DNA from 3 places in the Bacillus sp. SSR7 genome. Region 1 is predicted to be linked to each of the others. Evidence: riboswitches for the same ligand, from Rfam matches in the RefSeq annotation. Region 1 holds a riboswitch; each other region holds the start of a gene.
What was found. A riboswitch is a leader RNA that binds a small molecule or an ion and turns the genes downstream of it on or off. The one in region 1 is predicted to bind S-adenosylmethionine.
Positions count from the first base shown of each region.

Region 2: linked by a shared signal. The riboswitch ahead of AC0NJG_RS16175 (cyclase family protein) and the one ahead of AC0NJG_RS14530 (M20 family metallopeptidase) in region 1 are both predicted to bind S-adenosylmethionine.
Region 3: linked by a shared signal. The riboswitch ahead of AC0NJG_RS20780 (hypothetical protein) and the one ahead of AC0NJG_RS14530 (M20 family metallopeptidase) in region 1 are both predicted to bind S-adenosylmethionine.

Region 1 is NZ_JBVVXV010000007.1:13,269-17,985, reverse strand. It holds gene AC0NJG_RS14540 (SDR family oxidoreductase) at 142-906, opposite strand; gene AC0NJG_RS14535 (Lrp/AsnC family transcriptional regulator) at 1,076-1,516, shown strand; gene AC0NJG_RS14530 (M20 family metallopeptidase) at 1,592-2,797, opposite strand; SAM riboswitch class I at 2,886-2,987, opposite strand; gene AC0NJG_RS14525 (AAA domain-containing protein) at 3,063-4,717, opposite strand, start outside.
Region 2 is NZ_JBVVXV010000008.1:127,359-132,075, reverse strand. It holds gene AC0NJG_RS16185 (S-adenosylmethionine decarboxylase related protein) at 175-1,440, shown strand; gene AC0NJG_RS16180 (hypothetical protein) at 1,865-2,245, shown strand; gene AC0NJG_RS16175 (cyclase family protein) at 2,274-2,906, opposite strand; SAM riboswitch class I at 2,993-3,105, opposite strand; gene AC0NJG_RS16170 (PRK06851 family protein) at 3,255-4,364, shown strand; gene AC0NJG_RS16165 (nucleotidyltransferase domain-containing protein) at 4,486-4,717, shown strand, end outside.
Region 3 is NZ_JBVVXV010000013.1:98,748-103,464, forward strand. It holds gene AC0NJG_RS20765 (ABC transporter ATP-binding protein) at 1-1,591, shown strand, start outside; gene AC0NJG_RS20770 (ECF transporter S component) at 1,564-2,265, shown strand; gene AC0NJG_RS20775 (hypothetical protein) at 2,434-2,625, opposite strand; SAM riboswitch class I at 2,748-2,846, shown strand; gene AC0NJG_RS20780 (hypothetical protein) at 2,947-3,204, shown strand; gene AC0NJG_RS20785 (SWIM zinc finger family protein) at 3,457-3,846, shown strand; gene AC0NJG_RS20790 (NAD(P)H-dependent oxidoreductase) at 3,870-4,445, shown strand; gene AC0NJG_RS20795 (group-specific protein) at 4,442-4,717, shown strand, end outside.

The sequences.
Region 1 (4,717 bases):
TCAAATTTCCTAGCGAAAAAATCACGTTTTAATAGACTTCTTTATCATCCCTACCTTTCTATAAATTACTAGTTATGAAACAAGGATCGTTTCATAACTAGTAATTTACTTGATTAGCTTGATGGGTATGGAGTAGTGCCCCTATAAGCAAAACCCTCCAGAAACATCTAAAATTTGCCCCGTTACCCAGCGACTATCAGAGGAAGCAAGGAATGCTACTGCATCTGCAATATCTTCAACTTGCCCTATTCGTCCGAACACAGATGAATTCGTAGCAAAATTTCGTATTTCTGGATTATCTAGCAATTTCGCATTCATATCTGTCTTCGTATATCCAGGCATAATTGTATTCACTGTTATACCTCTTTCTCCGAGATGTTTAGCAAGAGGAAGTGTCATCGTATTTAATGCCCCTTTACTTAAACCGTATGCAATTGAGCCTGTAAAACCAAGTCGTACTTCAGCTGATGAAATGTTGATAATGCGTCCTTCTGCTCGCAGTAATGGTAATGTTTGCTGAATCAAGAAGAACGGCGCCTTAATATTTACAGCCATAATTTCATCAAAAATCCCTTCGGTCGTATTTTCAATTGTTCCTTGTGTACCTATCCCTGCATTGTTTACTAAAATATCAATCTCTGCTGTACCAACTCTTATTTGTAATTCATTCTTTAATTGTTCTACTAGCTTTTTGACACCATCAATTGAATTGAGCTGAGCTTCAATTAAGAATGCCTTTCCTCCATTAGATTCAATCTCACTAATCGTTTCATCTGCAGCTGTTTTATTTCGGCCGTAGTGAATCGCTACTAATGCCCCGCCTTTCGCCAATCTCTTTGCAATGGCACGGCCAATTCCGCGACTCGCCCCTGTTACTAATGCTACTTTCCCATCAAGATTCTTCATTTTTTTCCATCCTTCCTAAATTTCCGTTTGATAAAAACCTATACTTATATTTTCATGTAAACACCAATAATTATAAATACAGATTTATAGGTAATTTAGTTTGTTTACTTATGATATTATAGTTATAATTTGTAATTCACTTTAGAAAACACAACAAGGAGGCTACACAATGCAAAACGCAGTAAAACTGGATGAAATCGATCATAAAATTATGAACTTGTTATATGAAAATGCGAGAATTTCCGTTTCAGAAATAGGACGGATCATATCCATGACGCAGCCTGCTGTAAAAGAGCGTATTAATAAACTTGAAGATCAAGGAGTTATAGCGGCTTACCGAACGAAATTTGAGCCTTCTAAAATTAATAAAAACATTCAAGCATTCGTTATGTTTAAAACGAGCCAATGCTCTGATTTTATCCAATATTGTAATACCGCTTCTGAAGTAACAGATTTATATCGAATTAGCGGGGAGTTTAATTATATGATGAAGGTCATGAGCGATTCGATGGATTCTCTCGCTACATTTTTAGACTCTTTAATGCAATTTGGATTATCGTCTCCTTTAATTGTATTAAAGAGTGAGTTCGAGGAGAAATTGTCGTTCTGATAAAGGAATAAGCGAATTGGCATCAAATTTTCTCAAAAAAGAAAAGGGAGTGGATCATCCACTCCCTTTAACCACTTATCCCTGATTCCTCTGCGCCTCTCTAAACTCTTCCTTCACCTTCTCTAACAACCCTTCTTCCGTAATTAATCGATACGCCGTATTCGCTAATGCTTTTGCGGATGTAATTAATGCTTTATCTCCTAATTCTGAACGCGCTGCTTCTCTAAATTCATTCGTATGTGCAATTAAGTCATCTGGGCCGATTTTAATGTACGGGTGAATGGTTGGTACGACTTGACTTACGTTTCCTGCGTCGGTTGAGCCGATGCCGAGTCTTTCTTTACGGTTTACATCTTCACCTAGTAATTCTAGTTCTTCAGCTACGATGTCGTTATATGTTTTTGTTACGAGTAGTTCATCGATTTCATTTTGGAATTGATGGATTTTTACTTTTGTGCCTGTTGCTAACGCTGCCCCTTGTGCGATATTTTTTACTTTTTCTGTTACTTCCGCACATCTTTTTCGCGTTGCTGCACGGATGAAGAATCTTGCTGCTGCGTAGTCTGGAATAATGTTAGGTGCTTTTCCTCCCTCTGTAATGACGCCATGAATTTTCACGTCTGATGGAAGTTGTTGGCGAAGTGCGTTAATACTGTTATACAGCTGGATAACCGCATCTAATGCGTTAATCCCTTCTTCTGGTGAAGCTGCGGCATGAGCTGTTTTTCCGTAAAAATGAAAATCAAGTGGATCGACTGCTAGTGAAGGACTCGTTGTTGCTGTTTTTCCACTCGGATGAATCATAAGCGCCGCATCAATGTTTTTAAATAAACCTGCCTTTACATAACTCGATTTTGCGCTACCGTTCGGTCCTCCTTCTTCAGCTGGTGTTCCGAATACGACAACTTCCCCGCCAATTTCTTCAAGCGTTTCTGATAATGCAATTGCTGCTGCAACACTAATTGTGCCGATTAAATTGTGACCACACGCATGGCCAAGTCCTGGTAAAGCATCATACTCCGCTAGAAATGCGATTGCTGGTCCTTGTTTTCCAGAGCTTTTTCGCGCGATAAATCCCGTTTCATGTCCAGCTATATTGTGTTGTAATTGAAATCCTGCACTCCCTAGCAATAAACTTAACGTTCTTGATGCGTAAAACTCTTGGTTACCAATCTCCGGATTCGCATGAATATCGTGACTTGTTTCTATGTACTTTTCCTTATTTCTTTCAATACTCTCTTCAATTGTTTTTCTTTGTGATGTTACTCCTGTAGCTCCCATTTTTCTTCCTCCTTTTATTTTCACGTAAAAAAGCCTCTTTCTAAAAGATAGAAAGAGGCTTCTGTATATACAGTCAAAATGAGCTTCTTTCTTATCTTTCAAGTTACCTTGCTGGAATTGGCACAGTATTCATAAAGAATCCGCTGCCGAGGTATCATAGGGCCAGTCCCTCCACCTCTCGTGATAAGAATTTTCATAAAATTATATTAAATTACATTCATTCTAAGTTCATTTTAAATAAAAGTCAAGGAATTCCTATCCGAATTTACCGGATATCTAAAAATCCTTTTAATACACCAATTGTCTCAGGTGCTTGCAGTCTCGCACATACGTACGGGAATTCCGTACTACCTTCAAACATCATTTGAGATGTGAGTGGTGCGCCTGCCCAAAAGATTTCATCATCGATTACGATAAACGGGAATGCTTTATTTTGCCTTTGTAACTTTACATTTTTCAGTTGAACTGGTCCATCACTATACACTGTTATTTGCGCATTTGTACGCATTAATGCTTGCCATACTCGCTTATCCACTTGCTTCGTACTTGGAAGTGAAATAATAATTTTTCGTTTTGCAGCTAAAATATCTTTCAATAGCCCTTTCGGTTCTTCAAGATTTATTTCCATAAACCAGCGTAAACGTTTCGAAATTTTTCGTTCCCACAATTGTCTTGATGTCGTACGATCATACACATCTCCGTGACGTTCTATATGAGCTGTTAATTGTGACAACGCTTGTTTTCTTGAAAGATTTTTACGCATATAATGGCAATCTGATAATTGAATGAACTTCCCTCTCGCTCTTGTCACTGCTACATTGACGAGACGATGGTTTTTATGGTCAAAGAATAACACGCCAGGTCGTTCTTGCGGATAACTATCCACTGTATCAAAAATCATCATATCTCTTTCTGAACCTTGGAACTTATGAACCGTTGCCGCTAAAACAGGTATGTTTTGATATTTCGTTCTCTGTAACATTTCTCTAATACACGTTGATAAGAATCGTGACTGCGCTCTGTAAGGTGTCACAATACCAATTGATTGCACACCGTCTAACAATCCGATTAACATCATTTGCATCGCTACTAAACCAGACATAATGTTAAAACGAGATCCTGAAGCAGCGTCTTTTAACGAAAATGCACCCATTAGACTCGTATCAAATAAAACGCTCGCCTCATTTGCGAAAGGTTGCAATTGCGCAAGTTCTTTACGTTCTGAAACAGACGGATGGTCATAAACTCTATTTTTATAAATAAATGAGTTTGTAAACTTAGATATATCCGCATGCATACGTCTTTGTTCCTGCAACATAAACAGGTTTGGATGTGCTTCTGATTTATTGACAGACTCAACAATCCCGGCATGGTAGAACATATCTTCCCCAAGCCATTTTCGAACGAGTTCATGATTCGCCATCGCAATTGGAGGTAACTGTAAAAAATCACCACATACGACGATGCGTTTTCCAAGTGAAGCAGCTAATGCAATTTGCGGAACATATGCCATACTTACTTCATCTACGACAACTAAATCAAATGTACGCTCATAAATAAGTGAATCAATGGCACATTTCGATAAAGTTGCGCCGATTACTTTCGCATTTTCAATGTATTCTTTTTCTACTTCTTTAATTTTCGCTTTTTGCTTTCGAAGATCACTTTCAATCTCTTGTATACGCTTCTTATCAGCAGATGTTGCTTTATACGATAAAATCTTTTCACGAAGATCTTGTCGTGTCTCTTCTAAATAGAGTCTCTCTTCTCCCCAAGATCCGTTCGTCGTTTCAACTAACTTCGACGCAAGTAACGTTTCATGATTTCGTATATGTTCATGTTGACTATAACCGTAACGAACAATTTCACCAGGTGTCCATTTCTTTTTCTTTTCAATTTGTTTCGTTACTTCACTCATTA
Region 2 (4,717 bases), on a different contig from region 1:
GTACAATTTGAATATGAGGGAAAAAATGAATTGAATATAAATATGTTTGTATGACCGTTGAAAAGGAAACCTTGTGCTAAATTATAAAAAATATGTACGAGCTATCTTTTGGTGTATTCAATTTATTTTTTTGAGGGAGAACTGCTTAACTAATATATTAAAGGGGTTTTGTTGGTGGAGCAGTTTTCAAATTCGTTATCGATTACATTACTTGGTAGTGCTGGTGGAGCAGCAAAAGCAGTTTTAGCGATTTTAAATCAAGCGATAGTAAATGAAAAAGACCCGATTTATGAAGTCATAAAGAATGTTACATTTTATTTGGCTGATATAAAACAAAAAGATAGGACGTATTATGACGAGTTGTTTCCAAATTTGAAAGATCAATTGTTTTTATCCGAAATAGACCTCCAAGATGTAGTGACATTTAAAAAGCATTTAAAAGAAAGTAGTACGAGCATTGTTATTGATGTTTCAGGGGCAGATACGATCAGAGTATTAAGCTGTTGTAATGAACTTGGAATTTGTTATATTAATTCAGCTTTGGAAAATGAGGCAGTAGATCAGGACGATAGTTTAATCGGCTTTCAGCTTACGGAAAGATATACGAAATTTGAGAAGGAAAAAGAGAAATTTACAAATACAAAAGCAATTATAGGATCAGGTATGAATCCAGGTGTCGTTCAATGGATGGCTGTTGAACTTATGAAGGAACGCCCGAATGAAAAGCCAAGAGCATGCTATATAGTAGAACATGATACGTCATTTTTACATGATACAGCACTTATAAAGCCTCATACACTGTATGCTTCATGGGCAGTAGAGCGATTTCTAGATGAAGCGATATGGAGTTATCCGATGTATATGAGTCATCATCGTCCTCTTTACTTTTATGAAGATGTATATGCTTCAGAGTATAAAGTAAAGTTGGGAGAGAAAGAGTTTTATGGTTGTTTAATGCCACATGAGGAAGTTTTAATTTTAGGGAAAAACTTTAACATGGAAGTAGGGTTTCTTTACCGAATTAACGAGTATACAACAAATATAATTAGACAGAATTTAGATAAGGTAGAAGATCTATGGAACTGGAATCGCAAAGTATTTAATCCAGCCGAAGAAGAGATTGCGGGCGAGGATCTAGTCGGTGTATTACTCGTTTATGAAAATAGCGAGACCTATATGTATAACGTGATGAATAGCAGTCAAGTTTTTCATAAATATAAAACGAATGCGACATATTTCCAAGTAGGATGTGGAATTTATGCTGGCTTGTGTAGTTTACTGTTCGATAACTTTAAACAAGGTGCCTATTATGTAGAGGAATTATTATTAAATACAGAAAGTAAGTACGGAGAATATTTGAATTTATATATGAAGGATTTTGTAGTTGGTGGAAATGACTTTACGGATGGATTGTTGCATGATCGAGTAAGGTGGATATAAATTGTGATGAAAAGGAAGGGAAATCTCCTTCCTTTTCGCGTTATAAGGTTACATATTGTCCTGAAAGTAATTTCCTTATCATTTAATGAGATAATATGTAGAGTTTTTGTATTGATCATGGGGAGTATCAAGGAAGTATTGCGATTCAAAGTAGCGTGGGAATAGGAACGAAAATGGAATTTTCTTTACCGACAGCATAATGTGCTAGAAGAAAATATTTTTCAGAAAAGTGTTCTTGTTGCGTAAATATAAACATTTTATAAAATGTTTCGAGAAGGGTTTTTTTTATAAAACACTTCGTTTATAATGGAGGAAAATATCGACATGAGATTTGTTATTCATGTAACGGTTCGGTAGTGTTAGAAAAAGAAGGGGTGCACGCGCATCCTTTTTTCTATGCAGATATTATGAAAGAGGTGGTATGATGGAATTAACATTAAATTCGACTGTATGCTTACACACAATTCAATTTCGAAAAGAGCAAAAGAATTATATTGTAAAAGATACAATTACAGGAGAAAAATATGAAATGCCGCCACTTTGGATTGATGCATTGGCAATGATGCGTGACGGTTTTTTATTGGGGGAAATTGAGGAGAAATTAAAAGAAGAGTATCCGGCTGAAGAAATAAATATGTTAGCATTTACGAGGCAACTGTTAGAGCTAGAGCTTGTCGAAATGGTCGATGGGGAAGAAATAGCTTGTACAAAGAAGAAAGAGAAAGATTATTTAGCTTGGTTACGTCCTCGTGTTGAGCAATTCTTTCTTAGTTTAAATAAAAAAAATAGAAGCAAAGGTCAATGATGATCTTTGCTTTTTTTGTATAGTTTGTTTAAAAAATTACAGCGAATGCTCTTGCGAAAGCGCCATCGCTATTTTTAATTTTTAAAGGTGCTGCTGAGAAAAAGAAACGTTTCGCGTGAATGGCATCTAAGTTTGTTAAGTTTTCGATTAAATAAATATTATTCCCAAGTAGTATGTGATGAATTGGTGATGTTTCTGTCGTTACCTCATCAGGAGAGATGAAATCTAAACCGACAGATTTTACTTTTAATTGGACTAATTCTTCAGCTAATTCTTCGGAAAGATAAAAGGCTTCTTGTTCATACGCTTCTGTATTCCATTTATTAGATAGGTTGGAATGGAAAATGACAATATCACCTTCTTTTATGTCAGCATTGTGTAATACTTCTTTAGGTAGTTTTCGTTCTTGTACATGAGTTACGTCGATAAGAACAGCTTCACCTACAAATTGATCTAGGGGCAATTGATCAATAGTCGTTGCGCCTGAAATGAAATGAGCAGGAGCATCACAATGTGTACCAACATGAACGACAGAATGAAAATCTGTAACTTGATAGCCTGTCTCTTCAACACTTGTAATGGCTTCTAAATTGATTTTTGGTGTTCCAGGAAATTGAGACATATTGTTTTCAAATGTTTGGGATAGGTCAATTACTTTCACTTTAAATACCTCCAAGTATATATTTTGAAATATAAAAAACTCACCTTTCATAATCAAGAAAGATGAGTTTTGCACACAATAGTTACGTTTTATCTTTCAAAATGCAATGCATTTTGCAGGAATTAGCACCTATTCAGTTTGTATAAACTGAGGTTGCTGGGCTTCAAAGGGCCGGTCCCTCTGCCTCTCTTGATAAAGGTATATTCAATTTAAAGTTCAGAATTTTCACTATAATAAAATTGTAATTCATTTCCTTTTTATGTGCAACACAAAATAGGTATTCACCCAAATAAAGTTGCTCGCATATTGTAGCTTATGTAAATAGAATGCTGCGAAGGAGTGAGTGCAGTGACAGGGAATGTATTGAATTATTATGCTGGTGGAAATACAGCTAGAGGATTTCATAATTTATATGAAGAGAATTTAAAAGGACTAAACAGATTATTTATTTTAAAGGGTGGACCTGGAACGGGAAAATCTTCTTTAATTAAGGCAATAGGTCGTGAATGGGCTGAAAAGGGATATGATATTGAATTTTTACATTGTTCTTCTGATAATAAATCGGTTGATGGTGTCATCATCCCGAAGTTAAAAGTAGGAATTGTTGATGGAACACCGCCGCATGTTATTGAGCCAAAAATGCCAGGAGTTGTCGAGGAGTATATTAATTTAGGAATTGCTTGGGATTCAGATAAATTAAGAAAGCAGAAAGTGGAAATTGAACGATTTGTTTCAGAAGCAAGCAAAGCTTTTCAAGCTGCTTACGCTCGTTTTAACGAGGCATTAGTTATACATGATGAGTGGGAGAAAATATATATTAGTAATATTGATTTTAATAAAGCGAATGAACTAACCGATCAGCTCATTCAGAAATTATTTACAGATAAAGTTGGGAAACAATCGCTTGTGAAACATCGCTTTTTAGGAGCAGCTACACCGAAGGGAGCAGTTGATTTTGTTCCTAATTTAACAGAAGGATTACCACATCGTTATTTTATAAAAGGACGCCCAGGTTCTGGGAAATCAACAATGCTCAAAAAATTAGCTAAGGAAGCAGAAGAAAAAGGGTTTGAAGTTGAAGTATATCATTGTGGATTTGATCCAAATAGTCTTGATATGGTTATCGTAAGAGAATTAGGGTTTGCGATTTTCGATAGCACCGCACCACATGAATATTTTCCGAGCCGAGAAGGTGATGAAATTATAGATATGTATGCCCTTATTGTAACACCAGGGACGGATGAGAAGTATGCGGAGGAAATTCGTGACGTCTCTATTCAATATAAAGCAAAAATGAATGAGGCGATGTCTTTTTTAGCGAAAGCGAAATCAGTTCGTGATAAATTAGAACGAATTTATATTGCTACTATGGATTTTTCAAAAGTAGATGCATACAAAGAGGAGATTCAAAAAGAGTTTGAACGAATTGCGGTTAGTGTAACTGAAAAGAACAAGTAAAAAATAACGAATTTTGACAGGCTGTCGGAAATTTTCTGACAGCTATTTTAGTATGTAGTAAACTTAGTAATATATTTGTCGAATTTCCAAGGAAATAATCAAAAAATGGAGAGGGTATGAAATGAGAGAGAAAATTAAGTTGGAGTTAGAACGAATTGAGAAAGAAAATGATGTGAAAATTTTATTCGCTGTGGAGTCAGGGAGTCGTGCATGGGGATTTCCTTCGAAAGATAGTGATTATGATGTTAGATTCGTTTATATGCACCCGGTAGAATGGTATTTATCAATTCATGATAAACGAGATGTAATTGAGTATCCGATTAGTGATGATTTAGATATAAGCGGATGGGATA
Region 3 (4,717 bases), on a different contig from region 1:
ACAGCATATTTCTCTTTCTATTCAAAAAGGTGAGTTTATTGCACTTGCTGGAGGATCGGGATCTGGGAAGACGACTTTATTAAAACATTTTAAAAAAGAATTACTTCCAATTGGTAAGCGTACTGGGGATACATATTATGATGGTACTTTATTAGAAAATGTACCGGATTTGTTATCTGCCCAAGAAATTGGCATGGTATTTCAAAATCCAGAAAATCAGCTCGTAATGGATACGGTCATTCAAGAATTAGCATTTTCTTTAGAAAATATCGGATTACCATCACACATTATTCAAAAGAGAATAGCTGAGCTTATTAGCTTCTTAGGATTTCAAGATTTATTGCACCAATCTGTTCATACGTTATCTGGTGGGCAGAAGCAGCTTGTCAATTTAGCTGCGGTATTAGTGATGCAACCGAAACTATTATTATTAGACGAACCAACGGCGCAGTTAGATCCAATTGCTGCGAAAGAATTTTTAGGATTATTAAAACGTATTAACGAAGAACTTGGCATTACAATCGTTTTAAGTGAACATCGTTTAGATGAAGTAATTCCGCTCGCAACGCGCGTTATTTGTATGAATAACGGCCGAATCGTGTATGATGGTAGTCCGAAAATGGTTGTAGCGAATATGTGGGAAGTAGAAAAGTTCCGTCCATTTATTCCGCAAATTCCAAGATTATTTTTAGAGTGGAATGCGAAAGATATCCCGTTTACAGTGCGAGAAGCACAAATGAAAATGAATGATTTTTCAGCGATATCATATGTGAACGGGCCAATAGAACAAAGTGAAAAGCAAGAAGTCATTTTAAGTGCAGAGCATATTTCGTTTCAATATGAAAAAAATAGTCCGCTCATTTTACGAGATTTAACCGTATCGATTGAAAAAGGAAAATGGGTAGCTCTCGTTGGAAAGAATGGGACAGGTAAGTCTACACTGTTAACGATTTTAGCAGGGTTACAAAAAGCGAGAAGAGGGAAAGTAAAGTGGAATGGAAAAGTGATACATAAAATTGATTCGAAAGAACGATTTAAAAGTATTGGGTATGTTTCACAGCATCCGTATTATCATTTTACATTTGATACAGTGTGGGAAGAAGTGTATGAACGTGCAAGCGAGTTATATGGAGAACAAGGAAAAGAAATAGCAGAACAACAGCTTAAAAAGTTTTGGTTACATGCGCTTAAAGAACGACATCCACATGATTGTAGCGGGGGAGAGCAACAACTTCTTGCATTATGTACAACGTTATTATCAAAGCCAATGTTATTATTACTTGATGAACCGACAAAGGGATTAGATCCGTGGAAGAAAGAAAGAGTAGGAGAGCTATTTAGGAAGTTGCAAAAAGAAGGTACAACAATTGTAATGGCAACGCATGACATTGAATTTGCAGCGAAATACGTGAATCAATGTATGATGTTATTTGATGGAGCAGTTATTATGAATGATGCACCGAAAGAATTTTTTAGTGGAAACTTTTTTTATACAACATCTATTAATCGATTCATTCGAAAAGAATTGCCATATGCATTAACGTGGGAGGATGTGTACGAAGCGTGTCCAAACGATATGTTGCATTCATAATATGTATTTTCGCAGTAATAATAGGCACATTACTCTTTACTACACTTATCATGGATGGGTATTACATGTTAAGTAGTTTGTTTATATTAGCGGTTATTATGTTACCTTTCTATATCCGTTTTGAAAGAAAGGCGTTTGTTTCACGTGAAATTGTTCTCGTTGCCGTATTAGCGGCAATTGCAGCAGTTAGCCGCGTACCATTTTCTATTTTACCGAGTGTACAACCGACTTCTTTTGTCATTATCGTTTCTGCAATTGTGTTTGGAAGCGAAACTGGATTTATGATCGGTGCAACAGCGGCTATCGTATCTAACATTTTTTTAGGGCAAGGTCCGTGGACGCCGTGGCAAATGTTTTCATGGGGTATGATTGGTTTTATAGCAGGCTTACTTCGCAATACATTTTTAATGAAAAAGTTATGGGGGAGACTACTATATGGGTTCTTCGTGGGCTTTTTATTTGGCTGGATCATGAATTTCTGGGGGCTTCTCGGTTTTATACGTGAAGCAACGTGGGAAGCTGTCATTTCATATTATATCGCAAGTTTTTATTTCGATTTGAGCCATGCGATTTCAAATGTTGTGTTCTTACTACTATTTAGTACGTCTTGGATTACGATTCTTACAAGATTTAAAAGGAAATACGGCATATTAGATGAGCATAACATGGCGTAGAAAAGCATACTCATATAAGGTAGGGTCGCGACTTACATATTCGTTTGCCTCTTTCATGCTTCTTACATATTGTAAGGAGCATTTTTCTGTATATTTTTTTATCATAACGGCAATAATTATGACGTATGCCATTTGAAAAAACTTCCCACCTTATGATGGGAAGTTTTTTCACTCTTGTTCTAAAATATGAACGGTGTAATCGCAGCGTTGAATAGCTTGTTCAATCGCATAAAGGGATTGCTCAATACGAGCGCGATTAAAATCTTTTTCAACAGTCTGTAATGCTTCTTCTAAACAATGTTTTGCTTCTTGTAATGATTGAAAAGAATCTTGTACATATCCGCGAGCATTTTGATGCATTTCATAATCCTCCTTGCATACTCATATATGTATAGTATGAACAGTAAAGAAGAAAATATAATTCGTTATATTTGTTTGACAATTAAAATGAAATTACGTATAGTAAGAATTAAGTGAATATTTTCTTATCCAGAGAGGTGGAGGGACTGGCCCGATGAAACCCAGCAACCGCGATGCAGGTGCTAATTCCAGCAGAACATATTTGTTCTGGGAGATAAGACGAAGATATATACGTAACTTCTTCTTATCGGAGAGGTTTTTTTATTGCAAAAAAACCGATTACGAAAATTTATATTAAGAAGAAAGGGGTTGCGAAGTACTGTGACACTCGAAAAATACGTCAAACTGCGTAGTACAGTTTATGAATATATGATAGAGCAAGATAAGCCAATATCATTGTTAGATATTCAAGAACATATCGTTTTGCATCATGAAGGAAAATTCACGAAAAAGATGTTACATCAATTTTATTTATCAAGACTATTAGATGAACTGAAACTGGATGGGAAAATTACATTAGCTGATGAATATCTCTATGCTGAAAAAGGGGTATTTTATAAGGCGAGAAAAGGGAGCTAAGCTCTCTTTTTTTGAAGTATGTAGAGTAAAAGACTGCTAAAGCAGCCTGATACAGGGAATGGTGTTGAGTGTGTAGTGTCAAAAATTGAATGTGCCTGAAAGAGGCACTTCATATCGGCTGCAAATGAAAAGAGACACCTTCGCCGAATAGGTGTCAGTCGTTTTGTCATATAGACTTGCTATTTGACAGTTATTAGAATAACATGCAGGGGTTGTGGAAGTCAAAAGGGAATTAAAGGAAGAGGTGCTATGATGTACGCTTACTTATTACATGATATAACGAAGTGGATTCCTAAGTACATTATGGATAAAGGTTATGAATATTATGAAGATGGACATGTAGAAGATGTTGAAATACAAGACAAGAAAATATTTGCTTTCGTTACTGGAAATGCAGGAAACTATGAAGTGATTATTGATCTTGAAGATTTTACAGAAAGTAGCTGCGAGTGTCCGTATGAGAATCTTTGCAAGCATATGGCGGCAGTTGTTTATGATATTCAAGATGCTGGTGAGAGTAAGGTGAAAGAGAAACTGAAAGGTTTAGAAAAGGAAGAGTTACTAACGGTACTAAATCGCTTGTTGCAAAGTTCAAAAAACGTGCAAATTGTAGAGAAGATGTTAAAGAAGGGGAAACTTTAACTTATAGAGGGAGTTGTTTTGTAGTGAATGTACTAATTGTATACGCTCATCCTAGTTCTTCAAGTTTTAACGCGGCGATTTTAGAGCATGTGCAAAAAGGATTACAAGAAACAAATCATTCAGTTACGGTACTTGATTTATATAAAGAACAATTTGATCCAGTCCTTGTATTTAATGAAGAGAAGAAAAGACGTGATTTAGTAAATGAAGAAGAGACAGCTCAGTACAGAAAATTAGTAGAAGAAGCGGATTTGCTTTTATTCATCTATCCGATATGGTGGTGGGGGATGCCAGCTATTTTAAAAGGGTTTATTGATCGTATTTTTGTAGCTGGATTTGCTTATAAATATGAAGGGGCCCTGCCGAAAGGCTTATTGAAAGGTAAGAAGGCATGGGTAATTAATACGTTAGACTCACCATTATGGTACGTCGCATTACTATATCGATCAGCCGATTGGATTACAATGAAGAGAGGTGTTTTACGTTTTTGCGGCATTCGCGATATAAAACGGTCAGTTTTTCAATCTGTGAAAACGAGTAAAGTAGAGAAGCGGGAAAAGTGGTTATTACAAATTGAAGAAAAGGCTCGTACATTATGAATGAACTTGCTCGTATTATAAATTGTTGTCAGTATGATAACGAACTTTTTCGTACATATATTAAGTGCTTAGTCCAATTGAAGAAATGTAGCGAAACGTTTGGGCAAATTCAAATAGAGTTAAGAAATGATTATTTAATAAGAGGAATTTGTGAAAGAGAAGTTGATGAAGTAGTAAGGGGAAGTAAAGAATATGAAACATATTTTCTTCCTAAAGCGTTACAGTGGAATTTTTTGAGGGAACATCCACACCTGATCGGAAAAATTTGCGAA